Regions from separate parts of the Sporomusa aerivorans genome, predicted to be linked through region 2. Evidence: riboswitches for the same ligand, from Rfam matches in the RefSeq annotation. Region 2 holds a riboswitch; the other holds the start of a gene.
The links. A riboswitch is a leader RNA that binds a small molecule or an ion and turns the genes downstream of it on or off. The one in region 2 is predicted to bind cobalamin.
Positions count from the first base shown of each region.

Region 1 (8,038 bases), 1.9 Mb from region 2:
GAGATTTTTGAAGAAAAATGTCCCGAATTATTCCCCAAATTCATTAAAATCTGTAAAAATTTTAGTGGAATTCATAATGACGTCGATAATCCTTTGATTAGCTATAGCGGGACACTTCACTATTTACCGGGCACTGCTAGTTTTAGCTGCCTGCGGCTTGGCGAAGCGGAAAGAACGAGTTTTTTTATTATTTTTGATTTTGTTCCTTTGCTGGAAAGCGAAATCGCCACTGACATAGTTCTTACTCCCCGGGAACGGGAAATTGTACAAATTATGGCGATGGGAAAGACAAATAAAGAGATAAGCAAGATGTTGTGTATTGGTTTGGAAACAGTAAAATCTCACATTCGCAATTTATTTGCTAAGACAGGCACAAGTTCCCGGGTTGAACTGATCGGAAAACTTCAATATTCCCGCTGTGATGGCAGAGCATCATGGGTGGATAAGGCCGGTGGATAATTTGAATTGGTAGTTTTAGAAAGTGGGGTTGCTAAGCCATGGTCGAGGACGCGAAATTTAAGGATTTGATTAACCAGCTTAACAGTCTGGGATACAATCAGTATCAACTCAATAGAATAATTGAAGAGACAGTAGGCACTTTGGATCTATCTAATCTTACAATTGCGCAAAATAATGAGTTACTGGAAACCTTGCAGGGGTATGTCGATTTTGCTATTCGCTGCCATAATTCGCCTAAATAATGTAGTAAAAATAGAGCAGTATGGTGCTCAGGCGAATATATCTTGTAAAAAAAATTCTTCCCCGATACCTCAAATGAGGCATTTATATCCTGATAAAATGAGAATATTTTTAAATTAGAATGAATTGTAAACATATTCACTATAACAAGAGCGCTAAAAACCTCCCTGAACAGCAATTACTGCTATACCTAGCGAGTGATAGAAGGGGATTTATATGTATTTGTGGCATTTACTCAGGCGGTTTTGTCGAAAAAAGAAGCCTCTCCGGATGAGAACAACACATCCGGAGAGGCTTCTTTTTTTATCCTGACAGAAAGGATAACTATCGCCTGGATAAGGGCAACCTCGGCTGCCACTTTTGCTAAAGCCCAGCGCAAGCTGTGTTTATTTCGTACGGTTTTGCGCGGGAAATAGTGAAAATGCAGCTCTTGCAAAATACCTCACCTGGGGGATTTACGGTATAGGAGTTATGCAATATATTCTAAGAGGAAACATTATCCATCATAAACTACTGCTAATTGCCTGGATAAGGGCACGAAAGCTGGCAAAAACACGGGCCAAAAACATAAAGTAAATCGATTTTTTCAAATAAGCTAATGATTATAGCGGTTTTTTAGTTTAAATAAGTTTTCCTTGTGAATATATTCACCGGTGTAAATGGATTTTTTAAAATCACTGAAAATTTATTCGTATTTAAGTAAGGCCGAGATGTTTGTCACAAGTGAATAGCGAGGGATAGGTGCCCTTAGGGGCTTAATAGGGAAGATTGGTGCAAAACCAACACGGTCCCGCCACTGTAACGGGGAGCAAGCCTGCGAAAATGCCACTGGAGCATATGCTTTGGGAAGGCGCAGGAACGCAATGAACCGGAGTCAGGAGAACTACCTATCCAACAATCACCATTTGGACCTGCGAGCGACGGGGAGGAGATTACGGCAAGCGAAAGGATACACCATCTGATTGCTGACGTAAGCGTCCAACTCCCGGAAGGGGGTTTTTTTATTTGAAAATGTGATGAGAATGAGTGCTGGCTTGCCTGTGTAGCGTCTGTCTGTGCAAAAATGATGCTACCTGTAAGCCGAAAATGAAAGCGTGTGCCGTTGCGCGAGAACTGTACTGTTGTACCGAAATTTGTTGGTGGAGAGATATTATGAAAAAAAGTAAAAAGGCAGCTGGAAGCAATAACTTTCCCTCCGGACAAAGGCTGAGCCTGGCATTGGCAGTGGCGATATCCCTGGGTGTGTGCTTGCAGACGGTGCAAGCCGAAGAAAGCGCGAATGCGGATAATCCGGACTTTACCCTGGAAGGAGTTACCGTTGAGGCTAAAAGGCCTGATTGGGAAAGCAAATTATCGCCGGGTTCGGTTACGGTTATCCGTCCCGATGATTATAAAGGCGAACAAAAAACATTGCCTGATTTACTGAAAAATGTCCCTGGCGTTCATGTGCGCGAGGTAGGTGGCAAAGGTCAATATACTACGGTCAGCATCCGGGGGTCAACAGCTGCCCAGGTCGGTATTTTTATCGACGGTGTGCTTACCAATCTCGGCGGCGACGCTGCTGTGGATATTTCGACAATACCGGTCAAAAATGTAGAACGCATTGAAGTTTACCGCGGCTATATTCCCAGCCGGTTTGGCGGTACCTATATGGGTGGCGTCATCAATATTGTCACTAAACGGCCTACCAAAGCCAATGTGTCTGCTGAGGCAGGACGGGCCGCTTACGGCGGTGCGACCTACTCCATGCAGATAGATACGCCGTTAGGCAGCGGCAGCCTGATGGTGGGGCTCAACCGTGAGCAGAGCGACGGTGATTTTCCCTATAAGAACTATGCCGCCGAACGCAATCTGCAGTATGCCGCTAAAATGCGTGACGGTTACCAGGCGGAATTTGATAATTTTAACGGCGATATGATTGATAATGCCGGTCAGCGGTATAATGTCAGCTTAACGGCAACTGAGAAAGCAACCTTTAAGGCCAATACCGATCAATGGCTGAACTTTGTTCGGGACGATACGGCCGGTCAGGATAACTTTTACAGCCGGGCGTATGCAGGAAGTTATGCAGCCGCCCCGGGGCAAAATGCGACCATCCTATGGGCTTCTATCAAAGATACGGAGAAATGGGCAGGAAGGTTCTCCCAAGCGTCTGATTTTAAAAATTTCTTTGCAAGCGCCGATGCAGCCGCCAAGGCTGAGGTCTATCGTGATTATGCCCAGGCCGAGGCAGAGTATGCAGTCAGTAAAGCCGACCCGCAAACGAATTCTGATATGGCCGGGAAAAGTAAAGAGTTAACGGAATGGAAAAAGAAGATACAAATGCTGGAAGAAGATGAACGGCACCGCCGGTACAACGATTTCAAAAATACCGACGCGCTGATCAAGTGGCAGGATGATAACTGGATGATCAAAGCCAGCTGGAAGAAAATTGACCGTCACTTGCCGGACAGCTTGTGGGTCGAAGGTGCCGGTACAGCGGTGGAGCTTGGCAGTTATGTGGATGCCAAGGATATCTACTATGCGGAAAGCCGCAGACAGGTGCTTGATGCCAAGGAATTTTTAGTGCAGCGGCGGGATACGGCAGGAAAACTGGAATGGGGCTGGATGCTCGACTACCTGCATCAGGATAAGAAATACAATACGGAAAAGGCGTACGACTTGGATTCGATAAACTGGAAAACGCCTCTGCGGTTATGGAGCAATTATAAGTCAAATAAATACAATGCCCAGCTGGACGGCAGCTATAAGCTGACAGACCATCAGCTGCTTGAGTTTCAGTCGAACTTTTCCAGTGAAAAAATGAAAGTCCGCGGCTCCGGGATGGATGATTACTCCAAGGGCGACACAGGCCAGCCGGTAGATAGTCTGATGGCCAGATTCCGCAATTATTACAGGCAGGAACTGCTGAATGTCCAAATCCAGGATACCTTCACCATGGACCAGGAGGAGACGTTATGGCTGACGGCAAGCGGCCGTTACAATCAATCCCGCATTGTGGGACGCAGTACACGCCTGCAGAAGGAAGACGCCCATCAATGGTTCGGAAAAGAGGATGACCAGACCAACGGTAAGGCTACCTGGCAATTGGCTTTGAAAAAGCAGTTTACCGACAATTTTACCATGCGTATGACCGGCGGCACCTATTACCGGTTATTGAATCTGTATGAAATAGCCGGCGACGGAGCCGGCATTCTGCCGCCGCCGCGCGGCGCCGCCGCAACCGGCACCGCTTTTCCCCTGCCGGAAGAGGGGAAACAGTTTGATATCAGCGCGTTGCTGAGCGGTAAAGCGCTAAACGCCGACGCCAACCTGACGCTGACTTATTTCTGGCGGGATTCCGATAATATGCTGCAGCTGGCGCGCCGGGGACTGGATTACTGGTCCTACTTTAACGACAATCGCGGTAAAGCCCACGGTGTGGAAATACAGACCGGGCTGAACTGGCAGAAGGTATCCTTCGACCTGCAGGCTACTTATACCAAGGTACAGCTGCAGCGGCGCAACAGCACTTTTGCCGATTACGGCGAAATCGGACCCTGGCGTAACGTCTGGCCGACTTATGCACCGGAATGGGAAGGCTCGGCGCGTCTGACCTACCATCCCACCGCCCAGCTGGCCATATTTGGCCAAGTCAAATACGTCGATCAATATTTTACCGATTATTCAAAAAGCAAGCTTGGCGGCGAAGCATCCTACCTGTCCGGCAAGCCGGTGGATTCATTAACCACGGTGGATGCCGGGATTAAATGGAAACCCAATACAACCGTGCAGGTAACCATCGGCTGCAATGATATTTTTAATAAAGGTCCGCAGATGAAAATTTACAGTCCGTCGGCTTTTGCGGTGGATGGCTATATTAATCCGGAATTTCCTATTCAGGGCAGGACTTATTATGCCACGGTACGTTATGAATTTTAGTATATAAAGCCAGGATACTTGAAAGGAGTGTCAAGACCAAATGGTACATCGTCATAAAAAACGCTATACCAAGAAGAATTTAGCGGCAGCTGTTTTATTAAGCTGTTTGCTCAGCAGCAATCAGGTGCTGGGGGCTGAGCTGGCCGCCGTAGTGCCGTCGGACTTTCATAACAGCCAGCTCGGGATTTTGAGCGGTTCCAGAGTCACGGCTTATATTGATCCGGCTTCGGCAACCATGAAAATTGACGAACTCAACCGGGATCCCTCCGTATTTGCCATCAATTACAACGGGCAAAGCCGGCTGCTGCTGCGGCAGTATACGTATAGCACAACAGAGTTGAAGGCAGTCACCGTTATCAACCCTGTCAAAACGAATTGGATTGATTATGTAAATACCGGCGAACTAAAAAGTGTGCCTAATATCCATGCTGCCGCTACTTATGGGGATTATCTCTATGCTACAGACTACGATTTTGGCAATATTGCTGTTGCCAATTTAAGCAAAGCCATTCTGAGTGAAAATGAGCATCATAGTTTAAAGGAAGATGCTGCCAAGGTAACCGGCATACATTATGATGATAAAACTACTTTTCATGGCGAAGGACTGGTGGTTAAAGATAATTATCTCTATGCTATCACCAGTGTAAACCTTGACGGTGGCTATGATAAATATGACGACGGTTATTTGCTGCAATATGTAATTAAAAGTGATGGCAGTCTGGTAGCCGTGGATGCGCAGCGCATTGGCAAAAATACTTTTAATGTTCATCCTTTCAATGATACGCTGTTTACCTGTTCCTCAGGCGGTTATCAGCAAATGGGCTACCCCAATGCGGAGACAGCCATTCATGCCGTCAATATTAATAACGGTAACCTGAACTCCTCCCGCAAAATTACTATTCCTGCCGGTGTAAAAGGCGAGTACCGGGATATGGCGATTACCAATGACGGTACGGCCTATGTTTTTGGCGGTTATTATGATGCGAGCTATGGCGGAATTATCGGCAACGTTTATAAAACAACGGTAACCAATCTGCTGGCAGATAAACCGGTTGCCTGGGAAAAAGTGATTGAAATAAACGACTGGCCCGGGTTCAACTGGGATATAGAAGTTGAGTCCAATCCGCGGCGTCTATGGTTTTTGGCCGGCAACAAGCTGCAAATCTATCAGGACGGCAGCACAAAGCCGCTGGAATTTGCCGCTTCCCAGTTTGCGACTAAAGAAGGCTTGAACCAGTTCAACTCCTGGGGCTTTGCCTTCATTACCCCTGACAGTGTGGCCAATGGCAACAGCAAAACCATGCAGCTAGAGGTGAACGAGGGCTTAACCTCGCCTACGGCGACAATTTCCAAAACCATCATTCTGCCTGAACTGGATGCTTCGTCCAATGGCACTAATGCCATCAGCGGCACACCGGACTATACAACCCGGATCATGGGGCTGCAGCAATATAATAACGGTACCGGCATTGAATATACGGATACCGAATATCAGACCAAAGGCGTTACAACTGATTTCAAAACCTACAAGTTTAACAAGGATACCATTCTCGGTTTAAAGGCCAGTGCCGAAGGTGATTACAAAACCAATATCCTGGCAGCGGTCTTTGCCCGTTATGGACAGGATATCACGGTAGATGCGGGCACTCACGCTTTAACGCTGAATGTGGAGAATAATGCCGGTAATCCTACCGGAATTTACGCCGGCAACGGTAAGAATGTCACAGTGAATGCGGGACAGCTCAATATTAATACCGCCACTTACGCTAACGGCGAAATGGTGACTAACGCCATTTGGAATGACGCCGCCAAAGATACCGCCAGCAGTATTACCATCAATGCCCCGGTACATATTACTATGGCCGGCGGACAGGGCGGCAACGGCATTGCCGTCACCAAAAAAGACCGCTGGGGAGAAGGCAGCGCGGAAGCTACCGCTAAATCCAGGATTACTATCAATGGCGATGTAACGATCGCCGGCACTGACGGCAGCTGGGGCGTACCTTTAAATTCACAGAATGTGTATTCACGTTTTAATTCGGCCGGCTTATATACTTCCGTTGATAACAGTGAAATTGATGTGAACGGTAAGGTAGATCTTACTGTTTACGGTAATGGTATTGCCACTGTTGCCAAGGACAGTAAAATTACGGTTGACGGCGGGCATATCGCCGTGCCGTCCGGCAAAAATTACGGTTATTATACATTGGCCTCTTATCTGGGAACTATCAATATGAATACGGGTGATGCCGGTAACCTTCCGGGTACAGAAGATGTGCGGCTGGACGGTGATATTTTTGCGCTCAAAACCGGCACGGTCAATGTTGGCCTGACTACGGCAAACTCTTATTTAAAAGGCATCGTGGATAACGGCGGCACCGTCAATATGTGGCTGCAAAACGGCGCGACCTGGACGGACAGGGCGCAAAACACCCGTTACACTGATGACAATGAGGATATCGGTTCTAATGGCGCCAGCCACATTACCAACCTGTACGGCGGCAGCAGCAGTGCCGGCAGAGGCGTGATCTTTCCGGAAAATGACAAGGGCATCACCATTGATAAATATACCGGCAACCTGCTGGCCATTTATGAACATGACACCTCTGACCCGACAAAAATCAAGGGCGGCAGCATAACGATTACTTCGGCCGGACAAACCAACGGGCAAAACGCGGTAATGACGCTGCGGACGGACAATGCCGGCATTAATACGGCTGATACCAGTGTGGTCAGCAATGTTCTGAATGCCCTGTCCGGCAAATTGACCTATACCAATTATAAAAACGGGGAACGGTACCTTGACGGCAAGGTGGAAATAGCCGAAGGGCTGACGGCTCAGTCAGCGGTAAAATTCACGGGCACTGTGGCCTTCGACAGCGCGAGCGGCAAGGGAAGCTACGGCACCGGAGCGCCGGAGCCGCCCACGGGGCAGACGAAGACTGAATTTACCACGACGCTGACCGGGGTGAAAGCCAAGGATACGGAATACGAAAATGGCGGCGTACTGAAGGACAATGCCTATGCCTTCACCAAGGACAGCACCATTACCACCGATGACGGTGACGTCACGGCCGGCAACATCGGTTATTACAAAGCAGTCGCCGGTATCCTGGGCAGCGGCAATGACATCACGGTCAATGCCGCAGACAAAACGCTGGGAATTACTGCTGCCAGTACGGGCAGCTCCAACCAGGCGATCGGCATCTACGCGAACAAAAACCTGAAGCTGACGGCGAAGGATGTGCGTATCGCCAGTACGTCCGCCGGCCAGACGGCCTATGGGATTTTCCTCCAGGATGGCGGCCAGGGCGATATTACCGGCAATGTCTCTATCCAGGCCCGTCATACCGGCGCCGGGTCGGCAACCGGGATATATCTGTACAACAGCGGTTCAAAACTGACTATTCACGGCGAC
Region 1 covers NZ_CP156926.1:1,174,923-1,182,960, forward strand. Annotated here, with positions in the region: gene SATMO3_RS05265 (response regulator transcription factor) at 1-459, shown strand, start outside; gene SATMO3_RS05270 (hypothetical protein) at 498-701, shown strand; gene SATMO3_RS05275 (hypothetical protein) at 935-1,135, opposite strand; cobalamin riboswitch at 1,422-1,605, shown strand; gene SATMO3_RS05280 (TonB-dependent receptor) at 1,852-4,620, shown strand; gene SATMO3_RS05285 (hypothetical protein) at 4,661-8,038, shown strand, end outside.
Region 1: it holds a riboswitch for cobalamin, as region 2 does, so the genes downstream of both, SATMO3_RS05280 (TonB-dependent receptor) here and SATMO3_RS27495 (TonB-dependent receptor plug domain-containing protein) in region 2, are expected to answer to the same signal.

Region 2 (8,038 bases):
AGCTTCTGTGCTTCTCCCTTATACCATTCCAGCAACTCAGCCATTTGCGCAGGAACCTGTACATAGTCAGGCGGTATATGCTCAGCACCACTGATGAAAACATTTTCTCGTCTGTAAACACCAGCGCTCTCGGGCAATATGCCCTTTAGGACAATAGCATGGATATTCTTAATCTGCCAGTCAGACAGGTCTTCCTTTTTTGTGATGATCTCTTCTATATAACCGATTGCTTCTCGATGATTAATTACTTCAAGATGCTCGCGCAGAGTTTTCCCGCCAATGGTGATTCCCTCTAAAACTACTTTAGTTTCTGACAAAGTTAGGGTATTACCTTCAATAGCGTTTGAATGATATGTCCATTCAACTAGTAGCTTTTCTCTCAAACTTTCCAGCGTATGGCGTGGAAATGGCCTTTTACTGTCCAGTAAAGCCTTTTTTTCGTCTATTTGTTTCAGTATTGCAGGATAATCCAGTAGAATCACCTCCCAAGCCATTTTAATAAATCCATCCCAGATAGTTTATATTCTGAGCTGACGCCAATTTCTCAATTAAATTACTACTTATATTTTACCATAAACTGGCTTACTTTACACTAGACACCCTTCTCAGTTATGTTCTTACCTGCTAACGACCTATATAGTACATATTATAAAAATCCTAATAGCCCATCATCCAGATAGGTCGATGGACTACCCTACTTTATACTTAATCACTATCTGATGTATCTGCCGATATTGATTACACACTTTTCTTTCTGCGAAATGTCTCTAACTTTCACCTCAGTCGCATTCGCGGAGCTAAAGGATGAAAGCCAATCATTTGCATTTTGTCCTCGAACTCGCCAAGCTTTTCCAGAAAATATTCCTGTCTTTTCTGAACCGCTTTGCTAGTATCTCCCGCTTTGCCCCAGACAACGATGATGACATCCACCCGTTCTGCCGATGCCAAAATCTGTTCCAAAATTCCCTGTTCGATTTCATTCTTCAGGCTCTTCCTGCCGTCCACAGCAGAAAAGATATTGACGATCTCCGCCGTGCCAAAACCATACGATATAGATTGTTTAGTACATACATCGTCGTAGGGTCAACCAGCATCCCATCGGAATAGAAAACAGGGGTCAGGCTTGAGTTAATAATAATTTGATTTATGCGACTATTGCAAGATTACGAGAAAAACAACTCAATTTTGCTATAAATCAAGCCTGACCCCAAACACAAAGCCTGACCCCAAACACACACCCAGAATAGCCCCTCAAGCTAAATTTCTTATTGCTATTGGCAGTATTTAAGCAGCTAAGCCTGGACAAAATAGCGCCCAGGCTTAGCGATGTAGCGTTTTGCTGAAGGCTCTGTCTAGAAGAAATACTGTACGGTGGCGTAATAGGTCCGGTCCTGCTGCGGATAGGCTATATTGCCGATACTGTCCAATGGACCGTATCCGGTTCTGCGCCACAACTGTTCGGGTCCTTTGTTAAACAAGTCATTGACGCCGGCGGTCAATTTGATTGTACTGTTGAAGTCATATTTCAGACCGATATTGGTCAAGCTGAGCGAGTCATACAGGGCGGAAGATTTGGATTTTCTTCTATCGACTATTGCCCTCGGGGCCTGTACCCCGGCACTTCGCGGCAAACGCCACATAGCTTCCCAGAGCATCAATGATCTTTTGTTCCTACGAAGTATCGGCATCCGTTGTACAGTTCTCCAGAGCCTCGTTTGTGCTTTGCCGGATCTAGTTCGGATGATAGCCGTACATTGCAGTTTTTGCGTCAGTTGATCAATTTTCTGTTGTTCCATCGTTCACCTCCTGGTCTGATCCTATAATCGTCCAACAGGAAGAAACAAAATATAAGAAAGTCGGACTTAAAAAGCCTCCTTCATGCATCGGTACACACATTATTGACCAAATATATCATTGTTGCCTATTTGCACTATTTCCTAAAAGTCCCACTGTACAGTCGCGTAATAGGTCCGCCCTGCCAGCGGATACTTCATGGTGCCGTAATAGTAATAGGGATCATATCCAGTACCTGTATACAGCGTCTTCCAGTAAGGGACCTTATTAAACATGTTATTGACACCTACGGTAAGTCTGGTGTCTTTACTAAACTTATACTTGGCGCCCAGTCCGACCGTGGTGTAAGAGGTATTCCAGTCAACCTCATCATCCACATTCGTTTCGCCTACATAGCGGATTTCGTTAAAAAGCGAGAGCCTCTCACCAGGGAAACGGTAGGTCAGCCGTAGCAGCCCCTCCCATTTAGGGGCGAAGTTCTCCAGTGATTTGCCGTAGTTGCCATTCGGATAGAGATAATACATCTTTTTTATTCGCTGCAAATCCTTGGACTGCATATAGGTAGCTGACAAGTCCAAATCCCAGCGGTCCCAGTTAAGCTTACCTTCCAGTTCCACACCATTGACCCTGCCTTCGCCGCCATTCACGTAGGACATATAGGTCAGACCCATCCGGTACAGCTCAAGCATGTCGTACGAATGGCGGCCAAAATAGGTGAGAGCCCAGTCAGACTTAGCCTTAAACGTTTCGCCATGCCACTGTATCCCGAGGTCCCACTGTCTGCCATGCTCCGGCCCAGCAGCACCGGCTACAGTCGAACTGGGAGGGACCGGCAGGATAAAGGCGCCGTCGCCGATCAGCTCGTAGAGGTTGGGGAAGCGGTAGTAAGTACCGTAGGTCGCCCGCAGAGTAGTCTGCTCATTAAGCTGTTTTTTGAGAGCGGTCTGCCATGTGAATTTACTGTCTGCGTTCTCCTGCATCGCAGTTACCCACCAAAGGTAGTTGGATTTCGCCTCCCCCATGCCGCCGGAATAATTCCAGTGCACACTGGGAGTAAACCAGAAGTCGCCTTTTTTGTTAAGCGTGATGGTGTCCTGGAGCTGAATGTCGGCCAGCGTTTGTGTATAGTGATCTTTAACCCAGGCATAAGACGGAGAAGTCATAGCGGCTCCATCGACATCAAGTCGCTCGTGGGAATAGTTAGCCATGAACTCCAGCAGGTGAGCATCACCTGCTTTGAAAGACCCATCCAGGGAACCACCAAAACGTTGTGACTGGTAGTGGCTCCATTTTGCAAAAATAGTGTTGTTGCCCCACGGATTTTTATAATTTTTATCCTGATCCATGTAGGTCAAACGCCAGCCCCACTCCAAGTTGCCATCCGTCTGCCGCCGCCCGATTAGCAGGTCCGACTGATCAGTATTTAGCTTTTTAGACGGCTGTTTACTGCCCCAATAAGAGGGCAGATCGTAATTTTCATTAAGAACATTGTAAGGAAGTTCACGGTAGTTGCGCTTCCAGGCGTACTTTACCTGCCAGTTTTCATCCTGCCACTTAACCAGCACATCTGTATTCTGATAGCCGTTGTTGAGACGGTGGCGGTATATATCTGTCCCCGGAAAATTATATTTGAAGTCGCCCTGACTCTGGTCGCGGTTGACACCCACGAAGAGACTGCCACCACCCAGCGGGGCATTGACTCCCAGGCTGCCCGTGTAGCCGCCATAGGAACTCATGCCCTGGGAAAGGGAGAATCCGGTATTCTGCGGTTTTTTGGTAACGATATTGATAACCCCACCTATCCAGGCGCCTGGGAAGCGGGCCGGGATGTAGCCGCGATAGATCTCAATGCGTTCAACATTTTCCACTGGAATGGTGGACAGGTCGGTAGCAGCATCCCCGCCCAGCTTGGTCAGTACTCCGTCGACAAAGATGCCCACCTGGGCAGCAGTGCTGCCGCGGACACTGACGACGGTATATTGCCCGGTGCCAGTAACCTCCCTAATATGGACGCCAGGTACCCGTTTAAGCAGTTCGGGCAAGGTCTTTTGTTCGCCTTTGAAATCCTCGGGGCGAACGATGGAGACGGTGCCCGGTGAAAGCTTGGACTCCCATTCAGGACGGGGCGCTTCCACTGTCACCGTTGGCAGTTGGTACTCCTCCTGAGTCTGCGCGTAATCGGCGTCTTTCGCCGTTTCACCTGTTTTCTGCTGCTGTTCGCTGTCCGCCTCTGCCGCATAAGCGACGGCATTATAAGTTGGCGCCATACTCAGCGCCAAAGCGCAGGCAATACTTGTTGCCAATGCCTTTCCCTTTAATTTATGTAGTACCATTGCAAAATCTCTCCTCTTTCTAGCTTATAAACGCTTTAGTGATGGCTTTTACGATAATAAACTAAAAAAACTCCCTTACAGGAGTGTATTACGTCAGACAGGGAAAATCGGTTTCCGGGTGCTGCCGTAATCCCCTCCCTGTCGCTCGCAGGTGCCGCAGCACGCTCTCCGCCGCAAAACGACAGGCTAACACGCTGCTATGGTGATCGCTGGACAGGCAGTTCTCCTGGCTCCGGTTCATTGCTCGTTTGCGCCTTCCCAAAGCTTGCGCTCCAGTGACCCAGTACGTTAGCCGTACTGCTGCAAAATTGCTCCCCGTTACAGTGGCGGGACCGCGCCGGTTTTTCACCGGTCTTCCCTATTAAGCCCCAAAGGGCACCTCTCCCCACTTTATGTTGCTATTTAGCTTGTCTCTTATGCTCCCTCCCTTGCCAGGCCGGAAAAAAGGTCCGGTTCCCGCCCGTTTTTGTGCGCTGCTTCCGTTCCCTCCTTTGCTCCTCGACTGACTTGTGTAAGGATAAAAGCTCACACAAACCCCAAATCCTCTCCCTGTTGATCGCAGGTCCGGCAAGGATGTCGGTACAGGCAGTTCTCCTGGCTTTCCTTCATCATCAGCCCCGCCTTCCCGGCAGCTTTATCTCCTGCCAGTGGCCTTTTAGGGCTAACTCGGGCTTACAGTGGCGGAACCGCGCCGGCTTTACACCGGTCTTCCCTATTGAGCCCTTTCACAGGGCACCTGTACCCGCTGTACTTTCTGTTTCTGTCATATATTAGCTTGTCTGCCGCTGTCGCCGCACCAGCAGAGCGGCGGCAGCCGGTCGACTGCGCCTTCGCTGAAAAAAAAGCCGGTCCCATTGCGGTCATACCGAAAATTAAACCAAAAGAAGCCGCCCCTGCCGGCTGACAAGGAAGGCTTCTTTGCAAAAAACCGGTCGCAGACCGGCACACTGCACACGCAAATCCTCCTTCCCTGTCTGTCGCAGGTTACGCACCGCACCTTAGGCGCGGTACTGTCGGTGATTGTCATGCAGGCAGTTCTCCTGGCTCTGGCTCCTCGCGCCGCCAAACCTTCCCAAGACACTTTTCGTCTCAGTGGCATATTATGGCTTTGCTCCCCATTACAGTGGCGGGACCGCACCGGCTTTCAACCGGTTTTTCTGTTAGGCCCTTAACGGGCACCTGCACCGAATTCCTGGTATTTCTTTACTGTTTCAAATTTTACCACAGGCAGGGGCAAGTGTCGAGCAGGTTTGTCTGTTTTTGTTGGATTTTTTTGTTTTTTCGCACTTTTTAATGCTTTTCTAATATTTGGCCGTACAGATCGCGTCTCCCTTGGTGTCAGCAGGCCCATGCCCTTCCTTCCCAGGTCGGGTTTGGCGGCTGCCCATGGTAAGGGGTTACCAGCTGCAGCTTTCCCCCTCCCGTTTGTTCGCCGGATTTTACAACAAGCAGCGCCAACTTGGCTGGCACCGCTGCTGACAGGCCTGCATACTTCGCAGGCACGCTAGAAAACTGATTCTCAACCATGCTAAAATACAGGACTCATAGGGACGGTTCTATTGAGTCCAAAAGTCCTATAAGATAGCAACTAACAAAATTGCCATAAAAATATAAAATTCCTGCAAGTTATTAAAACATTCCTGCAGGAACTTCGACTATTCTTGTATTTACTTATATTACAAGTCATTTTTCACCGTTACCAGTGATACGGTTCTCCCCGCGAAATCTTAAATGCCCGATACACCTGCTCGACTAAGAGCAGCCGTATCATCTGATGTGTAAACGTCATCTTGGAAAACGACAGCCTTTCTTTAGCTGCTGCCGCTACCTCCGCCGACAGGCCGAAAGCGCCGCCGATAACAAAGGTCACATCGCTCTGGCCGCTGAGCGCCAGGCTGTCAAATTTGCCTGCCAGTTGTTCTGAGGCGAGAGCTTGGCCGGCTACGTCCAGGACGATGAGATAACTGCTTGGCCGGACGGCCTTTAAAATGCGCTCACCCTCACGGGTGAGCGCTTGTGTTTTTTCAGCCGGTGACGGATTGTCAGGCATGCGTTCTTCGGCAAGCTCGAGGATGTCCAGCTTGCAGTAAGGCGTTAGCCTTTTGACGAATTCCTGAATACCGGCAGTCAAATACTTTTCTTTGATTTTGCCGATGGCAACAATTGTGATTTTCATCTTATTGACCGGCAGGCATTTCTTCCAGGGGCACGTTGAGCGTCTGGTTTTTGCCGTTTCTTTGTATAACAACTTCGACGTGGCTGCCTACCTGTTGGGAGTCAAGGACGGCCCGTAATTCGGCAACACTGTTGGTTTCGGCGCCGGCTACTTTCAGAATGATATCACCTTCACGCATACCGGCTTTGTAGGCTGGTCCGGAGGATGACACTTTGGCAAGGTATACACCTTTTTCCAGCTTAAGTTCATAGCCATACTTGGCAGCCGAAGCCTGATCCAGAGCGCCTACACCAAGATAGGCTCTCACTACCCTCCCCTTGTCAATAAGGGATTGCAGAATAGGCCGGGCGCTGTTAATCGGAATGGCAAAGCCGATGCCTTCCACACCGGAAAGGGCAATTTTGGCGCTGTTGATACCAATAACCACACCATCGGCGTTAACAAGAGCACCACCGGAATTACCAGGGTTAATAGCGGCATCGGTTTGGATGAGTTTAAAGCGGCGCTCGCCGATATCCAGCGAACGATTCAGGGCGCTGATAACACCGGCAGTCACACTGCCTTTGAACTCAAGACCAAGCGGATTGCCAATGGCAATGGCCGGTTCGCCTACCATCAGCGAATCAGAGTCGCCCAGTACGGCGACCGGTAAATTCTCGGCGTTTACTTTTACAACAGCAAGGTCGGTAGCGGGATCGACGCCGATAACCTTGCCATCCACTGTACGTCCGTCAGAAAGAGAAACTGAGATCTCCTGCGCATTTTCCACCACATGATAGTTTGTGGCAATATAGCCCTGCGCATCAAAAATTACACCTGAGCCTGTCCCTTGCTCGATGAGGACTTTCCGGTTACTGAAGAAATCCCGGGCAATTCCCTTGTTAGTGATGCCGACAACAGCCGGGCCAACCGTCTGTGCCGCCCGGACAATGGGGGTATTGCGCGCTTCCGAGACCTGAGCCTGAGCCGTAGGCGGCTGAAGCCCGTTAAACGGCGACCCTACGCCATCAGGTTTTTTGGCCTTGTCAGAAGAAATATTGCCGGCGCAGCCTACGACTAGCATTGCGCCAATAATCATGCTAACTAACGATACGGTAATATAGGGAGTTAACCTTCTAAACCAGTTCATGCTATCGCCTCCTACTTATGTTCGCATATTCCTGAAATTTTTTCAGGATAGGTAAGATGCAAAGTAACATCCTCGCCCAGGCGGCAGCCTTGCGTTGTCAATATATCAGCGACGGTTTCTTCAGCCAGTTCCGGACGATTGTTTTCCTGACTGAGATGAGCCAGAAAAACATGCGTGTGGGCTTTACGGTTTAGCCGGGCCAGTGTCCAGCCTGCATCCGTATTGGCCAGATGGCCGCGGTTGCTTAGGATGCGTTTTTTCAAAGGCCAGGGGTAACTGCCATTTTTCAGCATATCGACATCATGGTTGGATTCAAAAACCAATACGTCGGATAAAGACAGGGCATCTTTTACTGTCGGCGTAACAAAACCAAGGTCGGTGGCAACACTGACTTTGCTGTCACCGGCAAACAAACGAAATCCGACAGGATCGGCGGCATCATGCGAAATACTGAAAGGCTCCACCTTAACTTTGCCAATATCAAGACTTTCCGGCAGAAGCCGGCAGCATTCATCCGGCAATGCAGCCCGGCAATACATGGATTGCCAGGTATCTGGCCGCGCATATGCCGGCAGGTTATATTTCTTCAGTAAAGTGGTCAATCCA
Region 2 covers NZ_CP156926.1:5,779,044-5,787,081, forward strand. Annotated here, with positions in the region: gene SATMO3_RS27480 (Fic family protein) at 1-494, opposite strand, end outside; partial or broken gene SATMO3_RS27485 (DUF1643 domain-containing protein) at 775-1,056, opposite strand; gene SATMO3_RS27490 (hypothetical protein) at 1,353-1,796, opposite strand; gene SATMO3_RS27495 (TonB-dependent receptor plug domain-containing protein) at 1,938-4,127, opposite strand; cobalamin riboswitch at 4,326-4,525, opposite strand; cobalamin riboswitch at 4,694-4,882, opposite strand; gene SATMO3_RS27500 (hypothetical protein) at 4,891-5,154, opposite strand; cobalamin riboswitch at 5,140-5,325, opposite strand; gene SATMO3_RS27505 (hypothetical protein) at 5,296-5,478, opposite strand; gene rlmH (23S rRNA (pseudouridine(1915)-N(3))-methyltransferase RlmH) at 5,824-6,303, opposite strand; gene SATMO3_RS27515 (S1C family serine protease) at 6,305-7,432, opposite strand; gene SATMO3_RS27520 (MBL fold metallo-hydrolase) at 7,444-8,038, opposite strand, start outside.